Regions from separate parts of the Nonomuraea sp. NPDC049378 genome, predicted to be linked through region 1. Evidence: riboswitches for the same ligand, from Rfam matches in the RefSeq annotation. Region 1 holds a riboswitch; the other holds the start of a gene.
The links. A riboswitch is a leader RNA that binds a small molecule or an ion and turns the genes downstream of it on or off. The one in region 1 is predicted to bind S-adenosylmethionine.

Region 1 (4,406 bases):
TGCCCGTCACGTTCACGGTGGCCTCGTGACCGGCGTTGAGCAGCAGGACGCACGTGCCGACCAGCTCGTCCTCGGTCAGCTCGGCGATCTGGGTGAGCGCGCTGATCAGATCGTCGCCGGGGCGCGGCCGGCGCTCGGCGGCCAGGGCCCTGAGGTAGCCGGCGAACTCCTCCGCCGCTCGGACCGCGGCGTGCTGGGCGTCGGGGGCGGGGTTGAGCTCGTACATGCCGCAGATGCCGGCCGACCACGGGCGCAGCAGGTGGCGGTCCTGGTCGGGGATGCCGAGCATCTCGGCGATCACGGTGACCGGCAGCGGCTCGGCGACCTCGGCGATCAGGTCGCCGCCGCCCTTGGCGACGTACGTGTCCACCAGCTCCCGGGCGATGGCGCGCACGCGGGGGCGCAGCGACTCGACCATGCGCGGCGTGAACGCCTTGGAGACCAGCCGGCGCAGCCTCGTGTGCACCGGCGGCTCCACGTCGAGCATGCCTGCCCTGATCACCCGCCAGAACGGCTCCTGGAACTCCGGCTCCGGCGGCCTGCCGAACTCCTCGTGCGTGGCCACGTGCAGGTAGGACCGGCCCAGGCGGCGGTCTCTGAGCAGCGCGTTGACGTCCGCGTGGCGCGAGATCAGCCACTGGTTCGTCGGTTCGAAGTAGCTGATCGGGGCCTCGCGCCGCAGCTCTTCGTAGACGCCGTACGGGTGAGCCACGAAATCCGGATTCCAGGGATCAAAGCGCATCATTTCATCTTAGAAGCCGGATCCTCCGTCGCGGGAGTGCCCTCTTCCGTCTCCTCCTCCAACGCCCGCTGCCTGGCGTGCCTGCCGCGCATGCGGATGTTCAGCAGCTCCACGATCACCGAGAACGCCATCGCGAAGTAGATGTAGCCCTTGGGGATGTGCTGGCCGAGCCCCTCGGCGACGAGCATCACCCCGATCAGCACGAGGAACGCCAGCGCCAGCATCTTGATGGTCGGATGCCGGTCGACGAACCTGCTGATCGGCCCGGAGGCGAACAACATCACCAGCACCGCCACCACGACCGCCGCGACCATCACGCCGAGCTCGTCGACCATGCCGACGGCCGTGATCACGGAGTCGAGCGAGAAGACGACGTCGAGCACCATGATCTGCACGATGACGGACGTGAAGGAGGCCGCCGCGGCCTTCCTGCCGTCCTTGCCGTGCGGCCCCTCCATGCTGTGGCCGATCTCCGTGACGCTCTTGGCCAGCAGAAACAGGCCGCCCAGGAGCAAGATCAGATCGCGTCCCGAGATGTCGTGGCCGAAGACCGCGAACAGCGGATCGGTCAGGCGTACCACCCACGACAGCCCGAGCAGCAGGAGCAGGCGGCTGATCAGCGCCGCGGCCAGGCCGAGCACGCGGGCCCGGTCACGCTGCTCCGGGGGCAGCTTACCCGCCAGGATGGAGATGAAAATGATGTTGTCGATCCCCAGCACGATCTCCAGGGCGACGAGGGTGAGAAAACCGATCCAGATTTGCGGGTCAGCCACCCATTCCAGCATTTACGCACCTCCAAGGCATGTGACGGCGGGTCTCCCGGTAGCAACGACTCAGCTGTCCCATAAGTTCGCCCGCTTGCGATCCATGCCCTGGTACGGGTTATAGTCCTTGACGTAGGTCATGAGTGCCAGCGACAAGCCCCGGCTAGCTGGCCGGCAACCCTCGCGTCCGCGGCGGGGTGCCCCGGGTGAAGACCTGGTCCGTCACGAGGTGTGGCGGGCAAGCGCGGGCTCCGCTGGCTGCTCCAGGGGTCCGACGACCCCGAGGAGGATTGCCGTGTCCACGCTGACGATCTTCAAGTCCGCTCACGTCCGGGCGGACGAGGCTCCCGCCACCACCGAGGAACGGCGCGTCCCCGCCGTGCTCGGCGCCGACCTCAAGGTCCCGGTCAAGGGCGGCAGGCTGGTGAGCTACGCCAATCTCGACTACGCCGCCAGCGCCCCTTGTCTCGCGCCGGTCAGCGCGGCCGTCGCCGCCGCGCTCCCTGCCTACTCCAGCGTCCACCGCGGCGCGGGCTACGCCTCCCAGCTCACCACCGCCCGCTACGAGCAGGCCCGTCACACGGTCAGCGCGTTCGCCGGCGCCCGGCCGGACGACGCCGTGATCTTCACCCGCAACACCACCGACGCCACCAACCTGCTCGCCCGCTGCCTGCCCGAGGGCACGACCACCGTGGTCTTCGACACCGAGCACCACGCCTCCCTCCTCCCCTGGCCCCGGTCCGTACGGCTGGCGCCGCCCGCCCTCCCCGGCCAGGCCGTGCGCGCCGCCGACGACGCGCTGGCCGCGATCGACGGGCCCAAGCTGCTCGTGGTCACCGCCGCCTCCAACGTCACCGGCGAGCTGTGGCCCATCGCCGCGCTGGCCCACATCGCGCACCGGCACGGCGCCAGGATCCTGGTGGACGCCGCGCAACTCGTACCGCACCGGCGGCTCAACCTCACCGCGCTCGATCTCGACTACGTGGCCTTCTCCGGGCACAAGCTCTATGCGCCCTTCGGGGCCGGCGTGCTGATCGGGCGGCGTGACTGGCTTGCCGAGGCGGAGCCGTACCTGAGGGGCGGGGGCGCGGTCCGGTCGGTGGCCGGCGCCGTCGAGTGGCACGACGACCCGGAGCCGCGGCACGAGGCGGGCACGCCGAACGTGCTCGGCGCCATCGCGCTGGCCGCGGCCTGCGACGCGCTCACCGCCACCGGGTGGACCCCGCTGGTGCGGGAGGAGGAGCGGCTGATCGCCCGGCTGCGTGCCGGTCTCGCCTCGATCGAGGGCGTACGCGAGCTGTCCCTGTGGGGGGAGGACCACCCGCGCGTGGGCATCGTGTCGTTCACCGTCGACGGGCGCCCGGCCCGCGAGGTGGCGGAGGTGCTGTCCGGCGAATATGGCATCGGGGTGCGCGACGGCAAGTTCTGCGCGCACCCGTTCGTCCGTCACCTGGTGGACGTGCACGCGGGCGGCGGCTGCGAGGACGGCACGGCATCAGCGGTGCGCGCCTCGATCGGCATCGGCACCACGCAGGAGCACGTGGACCGGCTGATCGAGGCGCTGCGCGACCTCACCTCCCGCTGAGTCAGCCTTTCGGCGGTTCGCCGCGGCGCGGCGGCGGCTCGTCGCCGACCAGGGCGTCGATGTCCCGCATGTCCTTGTCGCTGAGCGTGCTGTCCTTCGGCGCGCTCGGCTGCCGGGGCACCTGGGGAGGCTCCTGCTGCGCCGGCTCGGGCGTCGTCGGCCCCCCGGCCGCACCGGTCGTCGTCGTGCCGGTCGTGGCCGTGCCGGGCCTGGCGGGCGCGCGGGCGGCGAGCTCCGCCTCGGCCGCACGGCGTTCGGCACGCCTGCGCGACATCGTGCGGACGATGCCGTCCAGGCCGAACCTGCCGCCGCCCAGCACGAGGAACAGCAGGCACAGCGTGCCCAGTGCGGCCGGCAGCTCCCAGCCGTTGTCGGAAGACAACGGGGTGAGCCCCCAGTGCACGAAGAAGATGGCGCCCAGCATGTTGATCAGCAGCAGCAACGCCACCGGCCTGACCAGCAGGCCAAGGATGAGGAAGATGCCGCCGACGGTCTCCACGACGGTCGCGTAGGAGGCGGCCAGCTCGGGCAGCGGGATCCCCGACTCCCTGAAGCCCTGTGCGGTGGCGCCGAGGCCGCCCTGCCACTTCTGCCATCCATGAGCAAGGAAGATCACGCCCGTCACCACGCGCGCGATCAGGGCCGCGACGTCGAACAATACCCTTTTCATGGTTATTTCTCCCCCCATTCCAGGTATCCCTCCCCATGTCCGACTTCGGAATGCATGGTCATACCAAGCTTTGACCGTCCACCCCGCGCTGGATCGACACCCACGACGGTGGCAGCATGGCCGTATGACGGAACGCGTGGTCGGACTCGGTGCGGGCGCGAAAGAACTGGCCACCGAGGACATGATCCTCAACATCGGCCCCCAGCACCCGTCGACCCACGGGGTGCTCAGGCTCCGGCTGACGCTCGACGGCGAGCGCATCGCCACCGCCGAGCCGATCATCGGCTACATGCACCGCGGCGCGGAGAAGTTGTTCGAGGTCCGCGACTACCGCCAGATCATCATGCTCGCCAACCGGCACGACTGGCTGTCGGGGTTCGCCAACGAGTTGGGCGTGGTGCTCGCCGCCGAACGCCTGCTCGGCATGGAGCCGCCGGTCCGGGCCGTGTGGGCGCGTACGCTGCTCGCCGAGCTCAACCGGGTGCTCAACCACCTGATGTTCCTCGGCTCCTACCCCCTGGAACTAGGCGCGATCACCCCGCTGTTCTACGCCTTCGACGAGCGCGAGCGCATCCAGGCCGTCATGGAGGAGATCTCCGGCGGACGCATGCACTACATGTTCAACCGGGTCGGCGGGCTCAAGGA
Region 2 (4,406 bases), on a different contig from region 1:
CTGGGCGCAGCGCTGCACCGACGCGGTGTATTCGCGATATTCGGGCAGGTCGTGCCGGCTCGGGTAGGCGAAGGCCAGGTGCACGACCCGGCCGTGCCACTCGGGGTGGGCGCCGAGGAACTCGCCGTAGGCCACCAGGCCGCGCACGATGTTCTTCGACAGCTCGGTGCGGTCGATGCGGACGATCAGCTTGCGGTCGCCCACCTGCTCCCTCAGCGCGGTCATGTGGGACTCGACGTCGGGCTCACAGGCCCGCTCCCAGAGAGCGGCGCCGTCCACGCCGAGGCTGTGCACGCCGATGCGGGTCGTCCTGCCGTCGTGGGTGACGCTGCGCCCGACGCGGTCGGCCTCCGCGCCCAGCAGCGCCTCGCAGCAGTCCATGAACGCCTGCGCCCACCTGCCGGTGAGGAATCCGGCGTGATCGGCCCCCAGAATGCCTTCCAGGACCTCTCGCGCGACCTCGTCGGGCAGCAGGGAGAAGTATTCGGGCGGCGCCCACGGCGTGTGGCTGAAGTGGGCGATGCGCAGGTCCGGCCGCTCGGCGCGGAGCATCGCCGGGGTCAGGGTCAGGTGGTAGTCCTGCACCATCACCCTGGCCTCGTGGCCGGCCTCCTCGGCCAGCGCCAGCGCGAACGCGCCGTTGTAGTCGCGGTAGGACTCCCACTCGCGCCCGAACTTGGTGCCGAAGAGCGGCGCGTTGGGGATGTCGTAGAGCAGGTGGTTGACGAACCACAGCGTGGAGTTGGCCACGGCGTTGTAGGCGCGGTGGAAGGTGGCGGGCGGGATGTCGAGCATGCGCAGCGGGCCGGTGTCGTAGCCGGCCTGGTCGATGCGGCCGCCGGGGGCCAGGCGCACGGCGCTGCGGTCGCCGTCGGACAGCGCCGCGCAGACCCACAGGACGCCATCGCCCTTGGCCACGCCGGACAATCCCGACACCAGCCCGCCGCCGCCGCGCCGCAGGGTCAGCTCGCCGTCGTCGGAGACGGTGAAGGAGACGGGGCCGCGGTTGGAGGCCACCAGGACGTTGTTCACGGCGACCGCTCCTACCGAGCGGGCCGCGCGCAGGGCGGTGAGCTGGCGTGAGACCTCAAGGAGACTCCTTCCGACTGGCGTGTCGGCGTAGACGGAACCACACTGATCATCGTGGTGATCGGCCCATCGGAAAAGGAAGGATGCCAACAAGGCTCCCTACGACCATAGGATCCCAGCTATGGCGCTTGATGAGCTAACCGAGGAACTCGCCCGCTCCGCCGCGGCAGGAGACCACCGTGCTCTTGGCGAGCTGCTGCGGCGGATCGAGCCCGATGTGATGCGTCACTGCGCCCGCATCCTGCCCTACCACCAGGACGCCGAGGAGGCCTCCCAGGACACCCTGCTGGCCGTGGCGCGCAACATCGGGCGCTTCGAGGGGCGGGCCAGGTTCAGCACCTGGCTGCACATCGTGACGGCCAACTGCGCGCGCACGACGTACCGGTCGCTCAAACGCCGGGCGGCCGAGCAGAGCTCGGACGAGCTGCCCATGCAGAAGCCCGACGTGCGGCGCGTCAGCGTGATCGCGGGCTCGCGGCTCGACCTGCTCGACGCCATGGAGGCGCTGGAGGCCGACAAGCCGGATCTGGCGCAGGCGCTGGTTCTGCGCGACATCGTCCAGCTCGACTACAACGAGGTGGCCGACCAGCTCGGCATCCCGCTCGGCACCGCGAAGTCGCGCATCCACCAGGCGCGCAAGTACGTGCAGGGCGTGCTGGGAGATGACTATCGCTGAGACCTCTCGTCCCATTATTTGAGACGGGAGGACGTTTCCGCCACGTGGGCGGGTAGAGTCCGAGTCGACAACTGAATATTGCTCATCCAGAGGGGTGGAGGGACCGGCCCTGCGAAGCCCCGGCAACCCTCCCGGCTTGTGACTCGCGACCTGGCGAGGCCGACCGGGACAAGGTGCCAATTCCGGTCTGTGGTCAAGGTGGCCGCAGACGAAGATGAGGGAAGGCCTCGCTTCATGTCGCTCGATTTCGGTCCCGCCGTCGGTCTGTCCTGCCGCGAGTGCGGCGCGCGTTACCCGCTCGGTCCGAGCTTCGCCTGCCAGGAGTGTTTCGGGCCGCTCGAAGCGGCCTACGAGTTCGGCGAGGTGACCCGCGCGGCCATCGAGTCGGGTCCCGCCAACATCTGGCGCTACCGCTCGCTGCTGCCCGTGCCGGCCGACGTCGCCGACAAGCCCAACATGAACCCCGGGTGGACCAAGCTGGTCAGGGCCGGCAATCTCGGGCGGGCGCTCGGCATCAGATCCCTCCACGTCAAGGACGACTCGGGCAACCCCACCCACTCCTTCAAGGACCGCGTGGTCGCCATGGCCGTCGAGGCGGCCCGCAACTTCGGCTTCCACACGCTCTCCTGCTCCTCCACGGGCAACCTCGCGGGCGCGGTGACGGCCGCCGCGGCGCGGGCCGGGCTGGAGGCGTGCGTGTTCATCCCGGCCAACCTCGAACAGGCCAAGATCGCCATGGCCCGGGTGTTCGGCGGCCGGCTGGTCGGCATCGAGGGCACCTACGACGACGTCAACAGGTTCTGCTCCGAGCTGATCGGCGACCCGCTCGGTGACAAGTGGGGGTTCACCAACATCAACCTGCGCCCTTACTACGCCGAGGGCTCCAAGACGCTCGCGTACGAGATCGCCGAGCAGCTCGGGTGGCGGCTGCCCGAGCAGATCATCATCCCCATCGCCTCGGGCTCGCAGCTCACGAAGATCGACAAGGGCTTCAAGGAGCTGGTGGCGCTGGGGCTGGTCGAGGACACGCCCTACAAGATCTTCGGGGCGCAGGCGGCCGGGTGCTCGCCGGTGTCGACCGCCTACAAGGCGGGGCACGACGTCGTGCAGCCGGTCAGGCCCGACACCATCGCCAAGTCGCTGGCCATCGGAAACCCCGCTGACGGGCCGTACGTGCTGGACATCGCGCGGCGGACCGGAGGGGGCGTCGAGGACGTCACGGACGCCGAGATCGTGGCCGCCATCAAGCTCCTGGCCTCGACGGAGGGCATCTTCGCCGAGACCGCGGGCGGCGTGACCGTGGGCGTGCTGAAGAAGCTCACCGAGACCGGGCAACTCGACCCGGAGGCCGAGACCGTGGTGCTGAACACCGGCGACGGCCTCAAGACGCTCGACGCGATCAGCGGCGACGCCAGGCCCACGGCCGTGATCAAGCCCTCCCTCGACGCGTTCCGCGCGACTGTCTGACAACCAGGAAAGGCGAGTTAAACCATGAGCGTTTCTGTGCGGATTCCCACCATTCTGCGCACCTACACCGGGGGCAACGCGGAGGTCAGTGGCGAGGGTGCGACTCTTCGTGACGTGCTGGCCAAGCTGGACTCTGACTACCCGGGTATCGGCGCGAGAATTCTGGATGAATCGGGCAAGATTCGGCGTTTTGTCAACGTTTATGTGGGGGAAGAGGACGTCCGATTCGCCCAAGGGCTGGACACTCCGGCCCCGGAGGGCACCCAGATCTCCATCATCCCCGCCGTCGCCGGCGGTTGAGTGCGGCAGATCACACTTCGGCGAAGGCGCCCCTTGTGGGCGCCTTCTTCTTTTCCCGGCAATTCAACGTTGAACCGTCGATGAGAGGAAATGCGCAGTCTGCGGATTGACTCTGTTGCCAAACCCCGTGCCACAGGTATGGTCGAGGGCGATCGCCTGGCTGATTTTCCGTTAAGTCAGGCGATTACGGGTCTCGCGAAGGAATGGGCGAGGTCTGGGAGCCCAGTAAGAGGAGTCGGAAGTGGCGCAGGGCACCGTCAAGTGGTTCAACGCGGACAAGGGCTACGGCTTCATCGCGGTAGACGGTGGTAAGGATGTATTCGTCCATTACTCAGCGATCATGATGGACGGGTACCGCTCTCTCGAACAGGGACAGCGTGTCGAGTTCGAGATCACGCAGGGCCAGAAGGGGCCGCAGGCGGAGTCCGTCAGGACGGTCTGATTCACCGCACTGGTATGCACCGGCGGGATCGCGCGGCAGCGCAGTCCGGGCGAACCGTCACCTTCCTTTCGTCGATCCTGGTACGGCGAGCCGCGTGCGCGAACCGCGGCCAGCGGTGCGCCCACGGGGCGGCTCGCCGGACAGACGACTGACCTGGGGGGGAGCGCCGGCCACGGGTGAGTTCGCTTGCACTCGGCAAGGTAGAGTGCTAAACAGTTCGTTGGCACTCTATGCAGTAGAGTGCCAACACCGGATCGAGACGATGGGGTCTGCCGAACGGAGATGCTGACCCATGCCGTCGCGGGCGTCGGCTCGGTCCACGACAAGCCACCCTGCATCTGGGAGGTCTAGCCTTATGGCAGCCAAGATGATCGCGTTTGACGAGGACGCCCGGCGCGGTCTCGAGCGCGGTATGAACCAGCTCGCCGACGC

Region 2: another riboswitch for S-adenosylmethionine. It lies ahead of thrC (threonine synthase); the one in region 1 lies ahead of ACZ6SA_RS18640 (aminotransferase class V-fold PLP-dependent enzyme).

What each region holds. Positions count from the first base shown of each region.
Region 1 is NZ_JBVJHP010000008.1:69,585-73,990, reverse strand. Features, by position in the region: gene ACZ6SA_RS18650 (cytochrome P450) at 1-742, opposite strand, end outside; gene ACZ6SA_RS18645 (TerC family protein) at 742-1,515, opposite strand; SAM riboswitch class IV at 1,642-1,757, shown strand; gene ACZ6SA_RS18640 (aminotransferase class V-fold PLP-dependent enzyme) at 1,802-3,091, shown strand; gene ACZ6SA_RS18635 (DoxX family protein) at 3,093-3,761, opposite strand; gene ACZ6SA_RS18630 (NADH-quinone oxidoreductase subunit D) at 3,886-4,406, shown strand, end outside.
Region 2 is NZ_JBVJHP010000011.1:337,219-341,624, reverse strand. Features, by position in the region: gene ACZ6SA_RS25245 (alpha,alpha-trehalose-phosphate synthase (UDP-forming)) at 1-1,032, opposite strand, end outside; gene ACZ6SA_RS25240 (RNA polymerase sigma factor) at 1,211-1,765, shown strand; SAM riboswitch class I at 1,845-1,986, shown strand; gene thrC (threonine synthase) at 2,000-3,232, shown strand; gene ACZ6SA_RS25230 (MoaD/ThiS family protein) at 3,257-3,532, shown strand; gene ACZ6SA_RS25225 (cold-shock protein) at 3,774-3,974, shown strand; gene groL (chaperonin GroEL) at 4,330-4,406, shown strand, end outside.